3 regions of the Mesorhizobium sp. M0761 genome follow, and region 3 is predicted to be linked to each of the others. Evidence: predicted binding sites of a transcription regulator. Region 3 holds the regulator's gene; each other region holds the start of a gene.
The links. Region 3 encodes PhoB, which activates phosphate uptake and scavenging genes when phosphate is short. Its sites were predicted from a motif close to TGTCATNNANCTGTCAT; they were not measured.

Region 1 (5,672 bases), on a different contig from region 3:
CTTGCTGCCTGGGGCACCGGGCTGTTCGAGTTGATTGCCGGTCTCTTGATACTGGTCGGCTTTCAGACGCCGGTCGTTGCGATACTTCTTGCCGCTTTCTGCATCGTTGCAGGCTCCATCGGCCACTACGGCCAGGGCGGCGATGACCCGATGCTCACCTTCCTGCACCAGCAGATGCTGATGAAGGATATTGCCATCGCCGGTGGATTCCTGGCGCTAGCCATGGCCGGCGCCGGGGCCTGGTCGATCGACGGGCGCCGCGCCGCGGTCTGATATCGTCAAATATCGTCCCAAGTTGATCCCACGCCGAGGCAGGTCGACCCCCACTCCGTCTCGGCTCCGCCGAGCCACCTCTCCCCCGATCGACGGAGTAGAGGAAGGGCTCGAGCCTATTGCCGCCAACGCTTTCCAACGAGGCTCCCTTCCTTTCCCTCCGGAGGGGGAAGGTGGCGGTGCGAAGCAGCGACGGATTGAGGAAGCCGGTCCTCGAACGCGAGGCCGACGACGACATGCTTTTGCTGTCAGGCCGCGCCTACTTCACCGACACGCTCTGCCCACCCTCGACCGCCAGCACCAGCCGGCGGTTGGTGATCCGCGCCAGTTGCGCCAGCCGTCCGGCCGGGCGTTCGCCGTAAAGATCGGAAAGTGAGGCCGGCAGCACCAGCGCCAACGTGCCATTGCCGCGGTTTTCCCATTTCAGCCGCGGCATGACGCCGGGCATGGCCGCCGTCAGCAGATAGACGACGCGCAGCACCGCCGCCAGGATGCGGGCGCGCTCGAGATAGCGCGGCGTCGCCAGGCCGCGGATTTCCGGCGCCGCATCGTTGAACACGCCTTCGTGGCGGAACAGGCCGACCAGCGCCAGGAAGGCACGGCCGGGGTGATCGACGCCAATGAAGGAGGCGTGGGCAATGATGTTGAGCGACTGCTTGCCGCGATATTCCGGGTGTGCGCGCCAGCCTATATCGGCCAGCAGACAGGCAGCGTGGCGATAGCGCGCCTCATCCTCCGTCTCGTCGATGCCGAAGGCGGCAAAGGTCTTGTCCGTCCATTCGACAAGCTCATGCGCATGGCTGACCGAGCGCGACCGCAGCCGCGCCAGTTCCTCCGAAGCGGAGACCAGCGGATCGGCCTTCTGCTCGGCAGGGTCGAGCAGCGAATAGAGAAACCCTTCGCGCACGCCCAATGCCGAGACGATTATCTTCGACGGCTGCATCGCCGCCATGATCTCCTGCAGCACGACCGCGCCATAGGGCAGCAGCGAACGGCGGTTCTTCGACACGCCTTCGATGCCCTTGACCTTCTCGATCTCGCCTTTCGCCACCTGCTTCAGGAAATTGGCGGCGCTGTCGACACCGATCTCATAGTGGTGCATGACGCCAAGCGGGTAGTTGGTCATTTCCATGTGCAGCCGGGCAAGGTTTCGCCAGGTGCCGCCAACGGCGTAAAAGGGCCGTCCCAGCCCGCCCTTCAACAATTTGGCGCGCGCCAGTTCGTCGCGGGTGATCTTTGCCGCCTGGGCGAGCGAATTCCTGGCCATGTCCTGCAGCCGCAGGCCACCCAGCGGCAGCGTGATGCCGTCGCCGATCGCCTCGCCATTGATGTCGATAAGCTCCAGGCTGCCGCCGCCAAGATCGCCGGCAATGCCATTGGCGGGGTGGAAGCCCGAAATGACGCCAAGCGCCGAATAATGCGCCTCCTGCCGGCCAGTGAGCACGCGGATCTCGGTCTTGAGCACCTCCTGGGCGCGGTGGATGAAATCGGGGCCGTTGATCGCTTCGCGGGCCGCGGCTGTTGCCAGCACAAACATGTGCTCCGCACCCGCCTGGTCGGAGAGCGCGCGGAAACGGCGGAACTCCTCCATCGAGCGCGTCACCGCCTCGGGGTCGAGCTTGCCGGTCGAAACGATGCCGCGGCCGAGGCCGGCCAGCATCTTTTCGTTGAACAGCAAGGTCGGCGAGCGCGCCAACCCTTCATAGACGACAAGGCGGATCGAGTTCGAGCCGATGTCGATGATGGACAGCGGCCGGCGATCCTGCAGCCGGCCTTGGGACGTTGAAATCATCAGCCGGTGTTCTTCTTGCGACGCTTGAACTGCGCGATGCGCTTGGGCGCATGCGACTTCAGCGCGTCACCCCGTCCCGACAGGCTCGGATTGGTCATGAAATATTCCTGCGCGTTGAACGGTTCCTCACCCTCCTCCAGCACGACGCGCCGGGAGGTTCCGTCAGCCAATACGTCGAAACTTTGCTGGTTGTCCATGATGTTGCCCAGCATGATCTGGCCAAGGATCTGTTCATGCACCGTTGGATTGGTGATCGGCACCATGGTCTCGACGCGGCGGTCGAGATTGCGTGGCATCAAGTCGGCCGAGGCGATGTAGACGATCGCCTCGTCCGACGGCAGGCCATGGCCGTTGCCGAAGCAGTAGATGCGGCTGTGTTCGAGGAAGCGGCCGACGATCGACTTGACCCTGATGTTTTCCGACAGGCCGGGCACCTGCGGCCGCAGGCAGCAGATGCCGCGCACGACGAGATCGATCTCGACGCCGGCACGGCTGGCATCATAGAGCGCGTCGATGATGTTGGGATCGACGAGCGCGTTCATCTTCATCCAGATGCGCGCCGGACGGCCAGCCAGCGCGTAGGCGACCTCGTCGGCAATGTGCTTGAGGATACGGCTGCGCAGCGTAAACGGCGAGATGGCGATCCGCATCTCATCGGTCGGCTCGGCATAGCCGGTGATGAAGTTGAACAGCTGGGCGACATCGCGCGCGATCGTCGGATCGGTGGTGAAGAAGGACAGGTCGGTGTAGATGCGCGCGGTCACCGGATGGTAGTTGCCGGTGCCGAGATGCACATAGTTGCGCAGCTTGCCGTCCTCGCGCCGCACTACTAGCGACATTTTCGCATGGGTTTTGAGTTCGAGGAAGCCGAACACGACCTGAACGCCGGCGCGTTCGAGGTCGCGCGCCCAGCGGATGTTGGCTTCCTCGTCGAAGCGCGCCTTGAGCTCGACCAGGGCGGTTACCGACTTGCCGGCCTCGGCCGCGTCGACCAAGGCGCGCACGATCGGGCTGTCGTTGGAGGTGCGGTAGAGCGTCTGCTTGATCGCCACCACCTCCGGGTCGGCCATCGCCTGGCGCAGGAATTGGACCACAACGTCAAAGGATTCATAGGGGTGGTGGACGACGATGTCCTTCTCGCGGATGGCCGCGAAACAGTCGCCGCCATGCTCGCGGATGCGCTCGGGAAAGCGCGGATTGTAGGGGGTGAACTTCAGGTCGTCGCGCGGCACGGCGACGATCTCGGAAATCTGGCTGAGCGCCAGCGGGCCGGTCAGAACGCTGATGCGGCTCGAAGAGACTCCAAGCTCGCCGGCGACGAACTCGCGCAATTCGCCGGGCATCGACTTGTCGAATTCGATGCGGATGACCGAACCGCGGCGGCGGCGCTTCAGCGCCGTCTCGAACAGGCGCACGAGATCTTCCGACTCTTCCTCGACCTCGATATCGCTGTCCCGGATGATGCGGAAGGTGCCTGAACCCTTGACCTCATAGCCGGGGAACAGCTTGCCGATATAGAGGCCGACAGCCTCCTCCAGTGGAATGAAGCGAACGTGCTGCTTGCGGTCGGGCAGACGGATGAAGCGCTTCAGCGCCACCGGCAGGCGCAGAAGCGCGCTCATCTCCTCGCCATTCTTGCGATGGCGCAATTGCAGCGCCATCGAGAAGCCGAGATTGGGAATGAACGGAAACGGATGCGCCGGGTCGATCGACAGTGGAGTCAGGACCGGGAAGACCTGGTCCTGGAAATGGTCTTCCAGCCAGACTTTCTCATCCTTGGTTAGTGCATCGCGGGTGATGCTCTCTATGCCTTCCTTGTTGAGCAGCAGCATCAGCGCTGAAAGGCTGTTCTGCTGGTCCTCCTGCAGCCGCTCGACCTCGCGCAGCAATTGTTCCAGCTGCTGCTCCGGCGTGCGGCCGTCGGGGCTCTTGAGCGCAATGCCTTCGCGCACCTGGCCCGCAAGGCCGGCGACGCGGACCATGAAGAATTCATCGAGATTGGCGGCCGAAATCGACAGGAAACGGACGCGTTCGAGCAGCGGATGGTGCTCGTTCTGCGATTCCTCGAGCACACGCCGGTTGAACTGCAGCCAGGAGAACTCACGGTTGACGAACCGATCGGGGTTGCCGCCCTCGGGGCTCGCCACCTCGACATTGATGAATTCGCTCTGCACCGGCTTCAGTTCGTTCATGGTTCCTGCTCTTCCCCGCCAACCGTCCCTTGGAGCGCCGCTGGACGTGCCATGCCTCTAACACGCTTTTGTGACGCATGGCCCTTCGGCGAAAACCATTCCGATTTCAGGGACATGCACTTAACCGGCTCACCGTATCCTCTGACAGGCTTTTGCGACAGTTTCATTTCATCGATCTTGCAAACAGGCCTGTTATGTTCCAGATGCTTTTCGACGAGATCAAGGAGACGACGATGGCAGGCGGTTCCATTCCCCACTTCCAGAACGATGCGGGCCATCCGGCAATCGACATCGGCGTCAAGGAATTCATGTGCACCGGCGCCAACCCGCCCTTCGACCATCCACACGTGTTCCTCGACATGGGCGACGACAATGAAAAGGTCTGTCCCTACTGCTCGACGCTCTACCGCTATTCGGCGAAGCTGAGGGCGACGGAAACGCTGCCGGCTGGTTGCCTTTATATCGACCAGGCCGCCTGATCCTTCCGCGACAAGCCCGATGGAAGACATCAGGTCCCGGCAGGTCATAATCGCCGGGGCCGGCATCGCCGGGCTGACCGCTGCCCTTGCCTTCGCCGGACGGGGTTATCCGGTAAAGCTGATCGAACAGGCACAGCACCTAGAAGCGGCCGGCGCCGGCATCCAGCTTTCGCCCAACGCAACACGCATTCTTGGAAAACTCGGCGTGCTCGACCGACTGCTGCCCGCAGCGTTGCGGCCGGAAGCGGTCGTGCTCAAGGACGCCGGGACGCTGCGCGAACTGGCGCGGGTACCGCTTGGGCAAGCCGCCGAAGCGCGCTGGCAGGCGCCTTATCTCGTCGCTCACCGCGCCGATCTGCAGGCAGCGCTGCTGGCGCAAATGGCCGAACGGCCGGAGATTGAGTTCATCACCGGCGCCCACGTGACCGGCATCGTCAAAGACGCGCAATATGTCGCCGTGACCGCCGAAGTGGACGGCCGCGAGATCGAGGCACGCGGCAAACTGCTGGTCGGCGCCGACGGCGTCTGGTCGGCGGTCCGGGCGCAACTCGCAGGCGAGGACTTCGTCAAAAGCCGTTTTTCGGGCGAACTCGCCTGGCGGGCTACAATCGCAGCCGACGGTGCGGCCGGAGAAGCCTTTGCCGCGATCGGCGCCGCCGACTGCGTCACCACGTTCCTGCATCCTGGCTTCCACATGGTCGCCTACCCCGTCAGCAAAGGCCGGACCTTCAATCTCGCCGCCTTCACCAAGGGTGAGCGCATGGCCGAAGGTTGGTCGGGCCATGCCGATCCCGCGATCCTCACGGCTGCCCTGCGCGGCACCGCGCCGGGCCTGACGAAGCTTGTGGCACTGGCCGGCCCATGGACGGCCTTTCCGATCCATACCGTCGAACAACAGCGGTGGACGAGCCCGCAGGGCATCGCGCTGATCGGCGA
Region 2 (5,672 bases), on a different contig from region 3:
CGAACACGACCGGATCGGCGCGCTCGGCCTCCACCCCAAGAAGATTGTCGAATTCAACCGCGACGGATCGCTGATCGCCCGCTTTTTCTTCATCGAGGACCCCGACGGCTACAAGATCGAGGTTCTGCAGCGTGGAGGGCGCTTCCAGTAGGGGATTATCAGCCGCATTCAGCCGCGCGGCGCCAGCAACGGCGCTGTTCAAGGGCGCAAACAGCAAGCAGGGAGGAACAAATGGTCACGATCTATGACGCGAGGCTCTCACGTCGTGAACTTCTCAAACGCGGCGGCATCGGCGCGTTGCTCGTCATTTCCGGCAGCGCCGTCATCAGCCCTGAAAATGCCTGGGGGCTCGAGACATCGGCGCTCAAGCCCGAAACCATGGCGACGCTGATCCAGATGGCGCGCGACATCTATCCGCACGATCAGGTGCCCGACAAATACTACGCCATCGCCGTAAAAGGGCATGATGAGCAGGCCGGCAAGGACGCTGCCTACAAGGCGATGATCGAAGACGGCATCGCCGACCTCGACAAGAAGTCGGGCGAGGGCGGCTATCGCGGCCTCGGCTGGGAGGAGCAGCGCGTTGCCGTGCTGCAGCAGATCGAGGCGACGCCGTTCTTCCAGTCCATCCGCGGCGGCGTCGTCGTCAGCCTCTACAACCAGCAGGAGGTGTGGCCGATCTTCGGCTACGAGGGCGAATCCTACTCCAAGGGCGGCTACATCGCGCGCGGTTTCGACGACATAGAGTGGCTCTGAGCCCTTCCGTCGTTCTGAAACCCGGCAAACAGGAATTCATGGGAGGAAACCATGGCAGCTTCATTTGATCTCAACAACGACGGCGTGGTCGTGATCATCGGCTCCGGCGCCGGCGGCGGCACGCTCGGCAACGAACTCGCCCAGAAAGGCGTCGATGTCGTCATCCTCGAGGCCGGCGCGCGCCACGAATACGAGGATTTCATCAATGACGAGTGGGGTTCCTTCAGCCAACTCGCCTGGACGGACAAGCGCACAACCTCAGGCGACTGGCGGGTGTCGAAGGATTTCCCCAATTTGCCGGCCTGGATCGTCAAATCGGTCGGCGGCTCGACCACGCACTGGGCCGGCGCCTCGCTGCGCTTCCAGGAGCATGAGTTCAAGACGCTCTCGACCTACGGCAAGCTGGAAGGCGCCAACCTGCTGGACTGGCCGGTCACATTGGCCGAGATGGAGCCTTACTACGCCAAGGCGGAAGCCAAGATGGGCGTCACCGGCACCAATGGCTGGCCGCGGCTGCCCGGCAACAACAACTTCAAGGTGCTCAAGGCCGGCGCCGACAAGCTCGGCTATAAGGAATGTCATACCGGCAACATGGCAATCAATTCGGTCGAGCGGGACGACCGCAACTCCTGCCAACAGACCGGCTTCTGCTTCCAGGGCTGCAAATGGGGCGCCAAATGGTCGACGCTCTACACCGAAATTCCCAAGGGTGAGGCGACCGGCCATCTCGAGGTCCGGCCAAACGCCATGGCGATCAAGATCAACCATGACGCTAGCGGAAAAGTGACCGGCGTCGTCTATGCCGACAAGGACGGCAAGCTGCAGGAGCAGAAGGCCCGCATCGTTGCCGTCGCCGGCAACTCGATCGAAAGCCCGCGCCTGCTGCTGAACTCCGAGTCAGCGAAGTTTCCGCAAGGGCTTGCCAATTCGTCGGGGCAGGTCGGCAAGAACTACATGCGCCACACCACCGGTTCGGTCTACGCCATTTTCGACCAACCGGTGCGAATGTATCGCGGCACCACCATGGCCGGCATTATCCGCGACGAGGCGCGGCACGATCCCTCACGCGGCTTTGTCGGCGGCTATGAATTCGAGACGCTGTCGCTCGGCTTGCCCTTCATGGCCGCCTTCCTCAATCCCGGCGGCTGGGGCCGTTCCTTCACCACCGCGCTCGACCACTATGATCACATGGCTGGCCTGTGGATCGTCGGCGAGGACATGCCGCGCGCGGAAAACCGCGTCACGCTGCACAAGGACGAGAAGGACGCGCACGGCATGCCGATCGCCGACGTGCATTTCGATGATCATCCCAACGACACGGCGATGCGCAACCATGCCTACAAGCAGGCCACAGCGCTTTACGATGCGGTCGGCGCGACGCGCTCCTTCCCGACGCCGCCCTATCCCTCAACCCACAATCTCGGCACCAACCGGATGAGCGAAAAGGCGGAAGACGGCGTCGTCAACAAGCACGGCCAGGCGCACGACATCAAGAACCTGTTCGTGTCGGACGGCAGCCAGTTCACGACCGGTGCGGCTGAAAATCCGACGCTGACGATCGTGTCGCTGGCTATCCGCCAGGCCGAATACATCGCTTCGCAAATGTCGGCCAAGACGATCTGAGCCGTCCTCCCGGATCGCTACGCGGAACGCGCATGGCGCGTTCCGCCTTTTTCACTAGGACTCACTATGCGCCGACCGGCTGTCCGTCCCTGCGGCGGATGGCGACGACGGAAGGTCGCGGCAACTGGCCGTCTTTGAAATCGGGCCATAGCGTCTGCGCCTTGTCGAGCGTCTCGGCATCTTCCGCAGGGTGCTGCACCGACAGGAACAAAGTCGTGCCGTCCGGCGTGAAGCACGGGCCGGTCGCTTCGGCGCCGTGCGGGCAGGTGAACAGCAGCTTCGGCAGGCCGCGCGCCGCACCTTCGGTGTCGACGCCATAGACGCCGTCCGGCAGGTCGAAATCATTGGCGCCGTCCGTCGCCACCCACAGCCGCCCCGCCGGGTCGAAGGTGATGTTGTCGGGGCAGACGAACCAGCCATTGTCCGACGTGTCCGGATGAAAAGTGGCGCCGACCTTGGCATCTTTCGGGTTGCCGCAGAGCACGAACAGGTCCCAGGCATACTTTTCCGCCGTGTGGTCGGCATCCGCGCCGCGGCCGCCGGGCGGGATCAGTTCGACAATATGGCCCCAGAGATTTTCCGGCCGCGTGTTGGCCGGATTGACCTTTGACTGGTCGCGCTTCTTGTTCTTGGTCATCACCGCATAGACGCGGCCGGTCACCGGATTGGTCTCGATGTCCTCGGGCCGGTCCATCGGCGTGGCGCCGAGCGCATCTGCCGCAAACCGCGTCTTCAACAGCACCTCGGCCTGGTCGGCAAAACCGTTCTCGACGGTAAGCTTGCCCTGGCCGTGCACCAACGGCAGCCACGTCATCGAGCCATCGGCATCGAAGCGGGCGACCGACAGCACGCCATCGTCGAGCAGATCGGCGCCGGAGGCCGGGTTGGCCTTGTCATAGGCCTTGGCCGAGACGAAGCGGTACATATATTCGAAATAGTCGTCGTCACCCATATAGACGACAACGCGGCCGTCCTTGTTGAGGACCACGGTCGAGGCCTCATGCGACATGCGGCCAAGTGCCGTGCGCTTCACCGGCCTGGACTGAGGATCGTAAGGGTCGATCTCGACCACCCAGTCGAAGCGGTTGGCCTCGTTCGGTTCCTTGTCGAGGTTGAAGCGGTCATGGAAGCGGCCGCGGCCATAGATGTCGGAGCCGTCGAAGCCGTAACGGTCGAGCAGGTCGGCAGTCGGCGCCTTTTTCGGGTCGCCGCCGAAAATGTCGGACACGCCTTCCTCGCAGGTCAGCACCGTACCCCAGGGGGTGAAACCGCCGCTGCAATTATAGCTGGTGCCGAGCACTTTCGTGCCAGTCGGGTCGGCCGAAGTTTTCATCAGCGCATGGCCGGCAACCGGTCCGGAAACGGTCATTTCGGTGTTGGCGGTGATGCGGCGGTTGAGCGGGCTGTCCGCCACGGTTTCCCACTTGCCGTCCTTCACCTGCACCTCGAGGATCGAATGGCCCATCGCGGCCATGCCGAGATTGACCTGTTCCCTGGTCATCGTCTTGCCGGCATCGCCCTCGGTCATCCCCGGAAACATCACATTGGGCGAGATGTATTCGTTGTTGACGCAGAGCAGGCCATGATCGGAATTCACCGTGCCCTTGGGCAGCGGCATGAAGGCGATGTAGTCGCAATTGTAGCCGAAGCGCTTTTCCTGTTCCTCCGCCGCGACCTTGTTGCCGTCGAATTCGGCGAGGCCGGCTGCAAGCGGGTCGCCCCAGCGCGCGACGATGGTCGTCTCATAGCCTTCGGCGGCGGCATGGGTCTTGTCGTAGACCCGCTTCAGCTCGGGAAAGCCGAGCGTCGACTGCGCTGCGGCGGCATGCGTTTCGCCGGCAAACAAGGAGCCGACAAAGCTGCCGCCGGCAATCAGCGCGCCGGAGGCGAGGCTGCCTTTCAAAAGAGACCGGCGCGAGACGCGCTCGGCAATGATTTCGCGGATGACGGGGGAGGATGAAGACGGTGTATTGGCCATGGTGTCTGCCTCTCAGGGTGGATGTTACGGCGCACCGTTGCCCTAGTCTGCTTAGGCAACATTCACATGACATAAGAGGAAGGTTTTGCCGCAACGGGGCGCGGCACTACGCATCGCTCAGCCCTTGGTGCAGGTCGAGGCGGTGAAGGCGCCGTCGGGCTGCTTCAGAATGATGTCGAATGACGGGGCGGTCTCGCCGTCCAGTGTTGCCTGTGTCATGGAGACGGAGTTGCCACCGGTGGTATAGCCGCCCAGCGGCCCGAGCCAGGTGATCTCGCCATTGGCGTTCATCTGATAGTTGTAGCCTTGCAGCGCCGTTCCGAACGTCACCGGGCCGGTATAGACATTGCCCTTGATAGTGATGTCGCCGAGGTTGAGGAAGGCGCCGAGCAAATAGACCTCGCAATGATAGGTGCCGTCAGGAAGTTTGCCCTCGCTGAAATCGGCGCGCGCGGCGCCGCTCGTTGCCATCAGCAGCAGGATGCAGGAAATGCGTGAGATGCGAGATGTCATGACGTCTCTCTTTTGAAGGGCGAGCTTGCCCTATTTTTGCGCGGTGCCGCAACATTGTTCGCCCGGAACCCACGGCCGGAGATCAAAAACTAGGCATTTGTCTCAATTGGGCGAAAATTAGGCAAAAGTGGTGTGCGCTGCGCAAATTTGCCTCAATCAATTTTTACCGGCTGCCTTTTTGTTTCTCCAGGCTAATATACCAACCGGCTGATAACGCTCGGCTATTCCATCTTTGTGAGCGGCGCCTTCGCGTTTGGCACGGCAGTTGCTTTGCATTGTCGCGGTGCAATCAAACAGCTTGGGAGTCTTCGGTATGAGGGGTAATTTCTCCACAATAACAAAAATGTTTTCGGCGGGCGTGATCGCCGCCGGCCTGTCGATGTCGTCTCCGGCCAAGGCCGCCGAAGACACGATCAAGGTCGGCATTCTGCATTCGCTATCGGGGACCATGGCGATTTCGGAGACGACGCTGAAAGACGCCATGCTGATGCTCATCGAAGAGCAGAATGCCAAGGGCGGTCTGCTCGGCAAGAAGCTCGAGGCGGTCGTTGTCGATCCGGCCTCCAACTGGCCGCTCTTTGCCGAAAAGGCGCGCGAGCTGATCTCGAAGGACAAGGTCGCCGCCGTGTTCGGCTGCTGGACCTCGGTGTCGCGCAAATCGGTGTTGCCGGTGTTCTCGGAACTCGACAACATCCTGTTCTACCCCGTCCAGTATGAGGGCGAGGAAAGCGAGCGCAACGTGTTCTACACCGGCGCCGCCCCGAACCAGCAGGCGATTCCTGCCGTCGATTATCTCATGAGC
Region 3 (5,672 bases):
GAGTCGATGCCGAGCAGCACCATGCCGGATTGCAGCGACTGCATCAGAAGCGCGCCGAGCATGGCGCCCATCACCGTTCCGGCGCCGCCCGCGAGCGACGTGCCGCCGATGACGGCGGCCGCGATCACCAAAAGCTCGTCCAGTGTGCCCAGCGCATTGGTTGACGCATTGAGACGGGCCGACGAGATCGCCGCGCTGATTGCAGCCAGCACACCCATGATCATGAACACCTTCATGGTCACCCAGCGCGTGTTGATGCCGGCGAGTTCCGCTGCCTCCGGATTGCCCCCGATGGCGAAGACATAGCGGCCGAAACGCGTGCGCTTGGTGATGAACGTCATGATGATGCCGACAATCACCGCCATCAGCACCGGTATGGCGATGCCATGCGCGATGAACAGCCCGCCTTCGGGAACGGTGATGCCGTTCTGCTGTGCGTACTGGCGCACGATGCCGATCGGCCATGGATAGGAATTGGCGATCCACACGGCGCCGAGGATGGCCGCGCAAGTGACCACGCCAAGCAAGGTCTCGGCCCAGACGGGGCGCAGTGGAAAGCTGAAGCGCTTGCGCTGCGAGCGACCGTTGAGCAGCGCGAAGGCGACCGCCGCGCAGGCGACGATGCCGACGATCCAGCTGGCAGCGGCGCCAATCGAGCCGCGTGGTCCGCCGCCCATCAGCTGGAAGGTGGCGTCGAGTGGCGCGACCGTGCGCCCGCTGGTGATGAGCCATGCCATGCCACGCCAGACCAGCAGGCCACCAAGCGTCACGATGAAGGCCGGAACCTGCATATAGGCGATGATGAAGCCCTGGAACGCGCCGATCAGCAGACCAAACACCACGCCGGCGGCAAGCGCGACGACCCAGAGCCAGGGGTTTCCAAGCTGGAAGCCGATGACGCGAATCAGGAATTCGGCCTGTGCCACGCCCATGATCATGCCGATCACGCCTTCGACCGAGCCCACCGAAAGGTCGATGTTGCGCATCACGATGACCAGTACCATGCCGGTAGCCATGATCGCGACCGAGGACGTCTGCACCGACAGGTTCCAAAGATTGCGCGGCGTCAGGAAAAGCCCGCCCGACAGGATATGTATGCCGACCCAGATGACCAGCAGCGCGCCGACCATGCCGAGCATGCGCGTGTCGAGCTCGGTCGCCTTCAGGAACCGGGCGACCGCGCCGAGTTCAGACGCTCGTGCCGTATCGGCCTGCGGATTTGAGGTCGTGTCGGTCATGATGTCCTCCAGCGGCTTGCCGTCTGGCGCGGATGCCGGACCACAGCCTAGAAGTTTGCCGCCGATGGCGGAAACACACAATTCTCGTAGAGAAAACGCCGCGGCGGCCCCGCCGCGGCGCCTCATTTCTTCAAGTCGTCGAGATCAGTCGCAAGCCGCGACGCTGCCGGCGGCGACGCCCGTGCAGACTTCGTCCTTCTTGATCCAGCCGGCGTCGATGACGACGTTGAGGTTGTCCTTGGTGATCGCGACGGGGGTCAGGAACAGCGACTTGACGGTGTTGCCGCCAGGCGTGGTAAAGTCCTTGGCGCCGGCAATGTCGCCCGTCTTCTTGCCATCGGCAAGCTGCGAGGCGATCTCGGCGGCGTTCTTGCCGAGTTCGCGCGCGTCCTTCCACACCGACACCGTCTGCGTGCCGAGCGCGATGCGGTTCAGAGCGGCATGGTCGCCGTCCTGGCCCGAGACCGGAACCGTTCCGGCGAGGCCCTGCGCCGTCAGCGCGGCGACAACGCCGCCGGCGGTGCCGTCATTCGCCGCAACCACGGCATCGACCTTGTTGTCGTTGGCGGTCAAGAACTGTTCCATGTTCTTCTGGGCGTTGGCCGGCAGCCAGCCATCGGTATAGGCCTCGCCGACATTCTTGATCTTGCCCGAGTCGATGGCTTCCTTGAGCACTTCCATCGAGCCCGAGAACAGGAAATCGGCATTCGGATCCGAGCCAGAGCCCTTGATGAAGACATAGTTGCCTTCGGGCTTCGCCTTGAACACTTCGCGGGCCTGCATGCGGCCGACTTCCTTGTTGTCGAAGGTCAGGTAGAAGACGTCCTTGTTCTCGATCAGGCGGTCATAGCCGACGACCGGAATGCCTTCGTCCAGCGCCTTCTGCACCGCCGGGCCGATGGCCGAGGCGTCCTGCGCCAGGATGATCAGCGAGTTGGCGCCCTGCGAGATCAGGCTTTCGACGTCGGTCAGCTGCTTGCCGGGATTGGACTGCGCGTCGGCGGAAATGTACTTGTCGCCGGCAGCCTCGATCGCCGTTTTCATCGCCGCCTCGTCGGTCTTCCAGCGCTCTTCCTGGAAGTTCGACCACGACACGCCGATGACCTTGTCCTTCGCCTGCGCGACCGACATCAGCGCCAGCGACATGGCGACACCCGCCAGCATGGCGGCTGCGAATCTGTTCATCATAATCCTCCCTGCGCCGCGTGCGGCGCGACAAAACTGGCCCGAGGGCCGGCACACAGAGGCCCTATTTTTTCGAGCCTCGAAAAAATACTGGTTCAATGATAAGGCGCTGTCAACATCGATTCTGATGGATTCTGATGGCCTTGCCGAATTTTTTCGAGGTCCGCAATAAACAATGACAGGGCTGCCGGCGTCTGCCAATATTTGGCTGGTGCCGTCGAACGCCTTCACTATCATGAGGCGCGAGGAGGCCGGGAGGAAACAAATGTCGGTTGGAATCCGCCACGACGATCTGCGCCGTCGCAACCGTGCGATGGTGATTTCAGCCGTGCGCCGGGCCGGCCAGCCGTCGCGGACCGAGATTGCGGCGACCACCGGCCTCAGCCACTCGACCATATCGGCAATCTCGTCTGATCTGATTCAAGAAGGCATCCTGATTGAAGGCAAACCTGGCGAGACCGGCGCACTGAAACGCGGCCGGCCGCAGGTGGGCCTTGGTCTCAACCCGGAAGCGGCGGCGGTGATGACCGTCGTGCTGTCGCTCAATTTCCTGTCCGTCACCGTCATCGACTATGCCGGCCACGTCGTCGCCGAGGAACAGCGCCGGCTGGACACGCTGACCAAGCCGCGCGACGAGCTGATTGGCGAATGCGTAGCAATCGTCCGGCGGCGGCTTGAGGATCCCGACCTCGATGTCCAGAGCATCGCCCGCATTGCCATGGGCATCCAGGGCATCACCGATTCGCAGGCGCGCGCCATGCTGTGGTCGCCGATCACGCCACTGACCGACATTGCCTTCGCCGACATGTTGGAAGCGGAATTCGGCATTCCGGCCACCATGGAGAACGACTGCAATATGATGGCGGTGGCGCTGCAATGGCGCCAGCCCGAGCGCTACCGCGACAACTTTATCGCCATCCTCTTGTCGCACGGCATCGGCATGGGACTGGTGCTGAAAGGCGAACTGTTCACCGGCACCCATTCCTCGGGCGGCGAGTTCGGCCACATGATCCACCGTCCGGGCGGCGCGCTCTGCCGCTGCGGGCGGCGCGGCTGCGTCGAGGCCTATGCCGGAAACTACGCCATCTGGCGCAGCGCCAAAATGATGGGCGAGGATGCCGAGCCGGTCGATATCGGCGACGCTGATATGCGCGCACTCGCCGCGCGCGCCCGCGAAACCGATGGCCCGGAGCGCGAAGCCTATCGCAGGGCCGGTGAGGCGCTCGGCTTCGGCCTCGGCAGCCTGTTTGCTCTGATCGATCCGGCACCCGTCGCCATGGTCGGCGTCAGCGCCGCCGCCTTCGACCTGATCGAACCGGCATTGCGCGAAGCGATCGCCCAGACTGCCGGCGGCCAGCACTCGAAATCGATCTCCTTCGACACCGAGCCCAACGAGCTGCCGCTGATCCGCGAAGGCTGCGCCATGCGCGCGCTCGGCTTCGTCGACCAGGAGATTTTCGCGCCGGGCATTCAGGCGAAATCCGGCAAGCATGTCGCCTGAATGGCCGGCAACGGCGCGACGCGCAGCATCCTAGTCTTCCCTGATAGCGTAGCCGGCGCCGCGAATGGTACGGATGACATCCGGCATGCGGCCATTGTTGACGGCCTTGCGCAGCCGCCCGACATGCACGTCGACGGTTCGCTCGTCTATATAGATCGTCTCGCCCCAGACATTGTCGAGCAGTTGGCTGCGCGAGAACACGCGGCCGGGATGGCGCATCATGAATTCGAGCAGCCGGAACTCGGTCGGTCCGAGCCTGATCTCGCTCTTCTTGCGGTAGACCCGGTGCGATTCTCGATCGAGCACGATGTCGCCGACCTTGAGCACGCTCGACAGCACTTCCGGCTTGGCGCGGCGCAGCAGCGCTTTCACGCGCGCCATGAACTCCGGCGTCGAGAATGGCTTGACCAGATAGTCGTCGGCACCGGTGGACAGGCCGCGCACGCGGTCGCTTTCCTCACCGCGCGCGGTCAGCATGATGATCGGCAGCCGCTCGGTTTCGGGCCGCACTCTAAGCCGCCGGCAGAGCTCGATGCCGGAAACAGCCGGCACCATCCAGTCGAGCACCAGGAGATCGGGCACGTTTTCCTGCAGGCGGATCTCGGCCTCGTCGCCGCGTGTCACCACCTCGACCTGATAGCCTTCGGATTCGAGGTTGTAGCGGAGGAGCACGCCTAGTGGCTCCTCGTCCTCCACGACCATGATGCGTGGCGCGATCATAGGCAGTTCACCCTCATCAGGCCGGCGTGGCCATCGCCGTCTCGTCCTGCTTCGGACGATTGGCGGGCAATTGCTGGCCGGTCAGCACATAATACGCATTTTCGGCGATGTTGGTGACATGATCGCCGATGCGCTCAAGATTCTTGGCGCAGAACAAGAGATGCGTGCAGGCGGTGATGTTGCGAGGGTCTTCCATCATGTAGGTCAAGAGCTCACGAAACACGGACGTGTATTTGACGTCGATGCGCTCGTCGTTATTCCTGAGTTTTGCAAGCGCTGCCGCATCGGTGGCGGCATATTCCTCGACGACGCCTTGCACCTGGATCAGCACCAGTTGCGCCATGGCGTCGATGGAGTGCGAGAGGTCGCGCGGCGTGACGCTCAAGCCCACGGTGCCGACGCGTTTGGCGATGTTCTTGGCGAGGTCGCCGATGCGCTCGAGGTCGCCCGCCATGCGGATCGAGCCGACCACGGCGCGCAGATCGTTGGCCATCGGCTGGCGCTTGGCGATCAGCGTGATGGCGCGGTCGTCCAGTTCGCGCTGGCGCGCATCCATGATGGCGTCGTCGGACACGACACGCTGTGCCAGCGCATTGTCCGAATTGAGCAGCGCCCTCGTCGAGCCGCTGACCATCGAGCCTGCCAGATCGCCCATGTCGCGGATCAGCTTGCTGATCTGCCCGAGCTCTTCATCGAAGGAGGCGACGGTATGTTCACCCATGATCTTGGTCCTCGTGCCTGAAAATTCACCCGCCGGACGGCTCAGCCGAAGCGGCCGGTAATGTAGTCCTGGGTGCGCTTGTCGTCGGGGTTGGTGAACATCTTGTCGGTGGCGCCCTCCTCGACGAGATAGCCGAGATGGAACATCGCTGTACGCTGCGACACGCGCGCCGCCTGCTGCATCGAGTGGGTGACGATGACGATCGTGTAGTTCTGGCGCAGTTCGTCGATCAGCTCCTCGACACGGGCGGTGGCGATCGGATCGAGCGCCGAGCAGGGCTCGTCCATCAGGATCACCTCCGGCGACA

Region 1: a site for PhoB is predicted at 4,412-4,428, ahead of NKI32_RS16685 (RNA degradosome polyphosphate kinase). Genes of this name have one in related genera too.
Region 2: a site for PhoB is predicted at 4,413-4,429, ahead of NKI32_RS09295 (PhoX family protein). Genes of this name have one in related genera too.

What each region holds. Positions count from the first base shown of each region.
Region 1 covers NZ_JAMYPF010000009.1:53,176-58,847, reverse strand. Annotated here, with positions in the region: gene NKI32_RS16695 (DoxX family protein) at 1-273, shown strand, start outside; gene ppx (exopolyphosphatase) at 533-2,065, opposite strand; gene NKI32_RS16685 (RNA degradosome polyphosphate kinase) at 2,065-4,257, opposite strand; gene NKI32_RS16680 (zinc-finger domain-containing protein) at 4,491-4,736, shown strand; gene NKI32_RS16675 (FAD-dependent monooxygenase) at 4,756-5,672, shown strand, end outside.
Region 2 covers NZ_JAMYPF010000004.1:328,740-334,411, forward strand. Annotated here, with positions in the region: gene NKI32_RS09280 (VOC family protein) at 1-151, shown strand, start outside; gene NKI32_RS09285 (twin-arginine translocation pathway signal) at 232-756, shown strand; gene NKI32_RS09290 (GMC family oxidoreductase) at 808-2,379, shown strand; gene NKI32_RS09295 (PhoX family protein) at 2,444-4,357, opposite strand; gene NKI32_RS09300 (hypothetical protein) at 4,475-4,870, opposite strand; gene urtA (urea ABC transporter substrate-binding protein) at 5,184-5,672, shown strand, end outside.
Region 3 covers NZ_JAMYPF010000006.1:327,096-332,767, reverse strand. Annotated here, with positions in the region: gene NKI32_RS13235 (sugar ABC transporter permease) at 1-1,238, opposite strand, end outside; gene xylF (D-xylose ABC transporter substrate-binding protein) at 1,383-2,423, opposite strand; gene NKI32_RS13225 (ROK family protein) at 2,689-3,924, shown strand; gene phoB (phosphate regulon transcriptional regulator PhoB) at 3,955-4,644, opposite strand; gene phoU (phosphate signaling complex protein PhoU) at 4,661-5,365, opposite strand; gene pstB (phosphate ABC transporter ATP-binding protein PstB) at 5,407-5,672, opposite strand, start outside.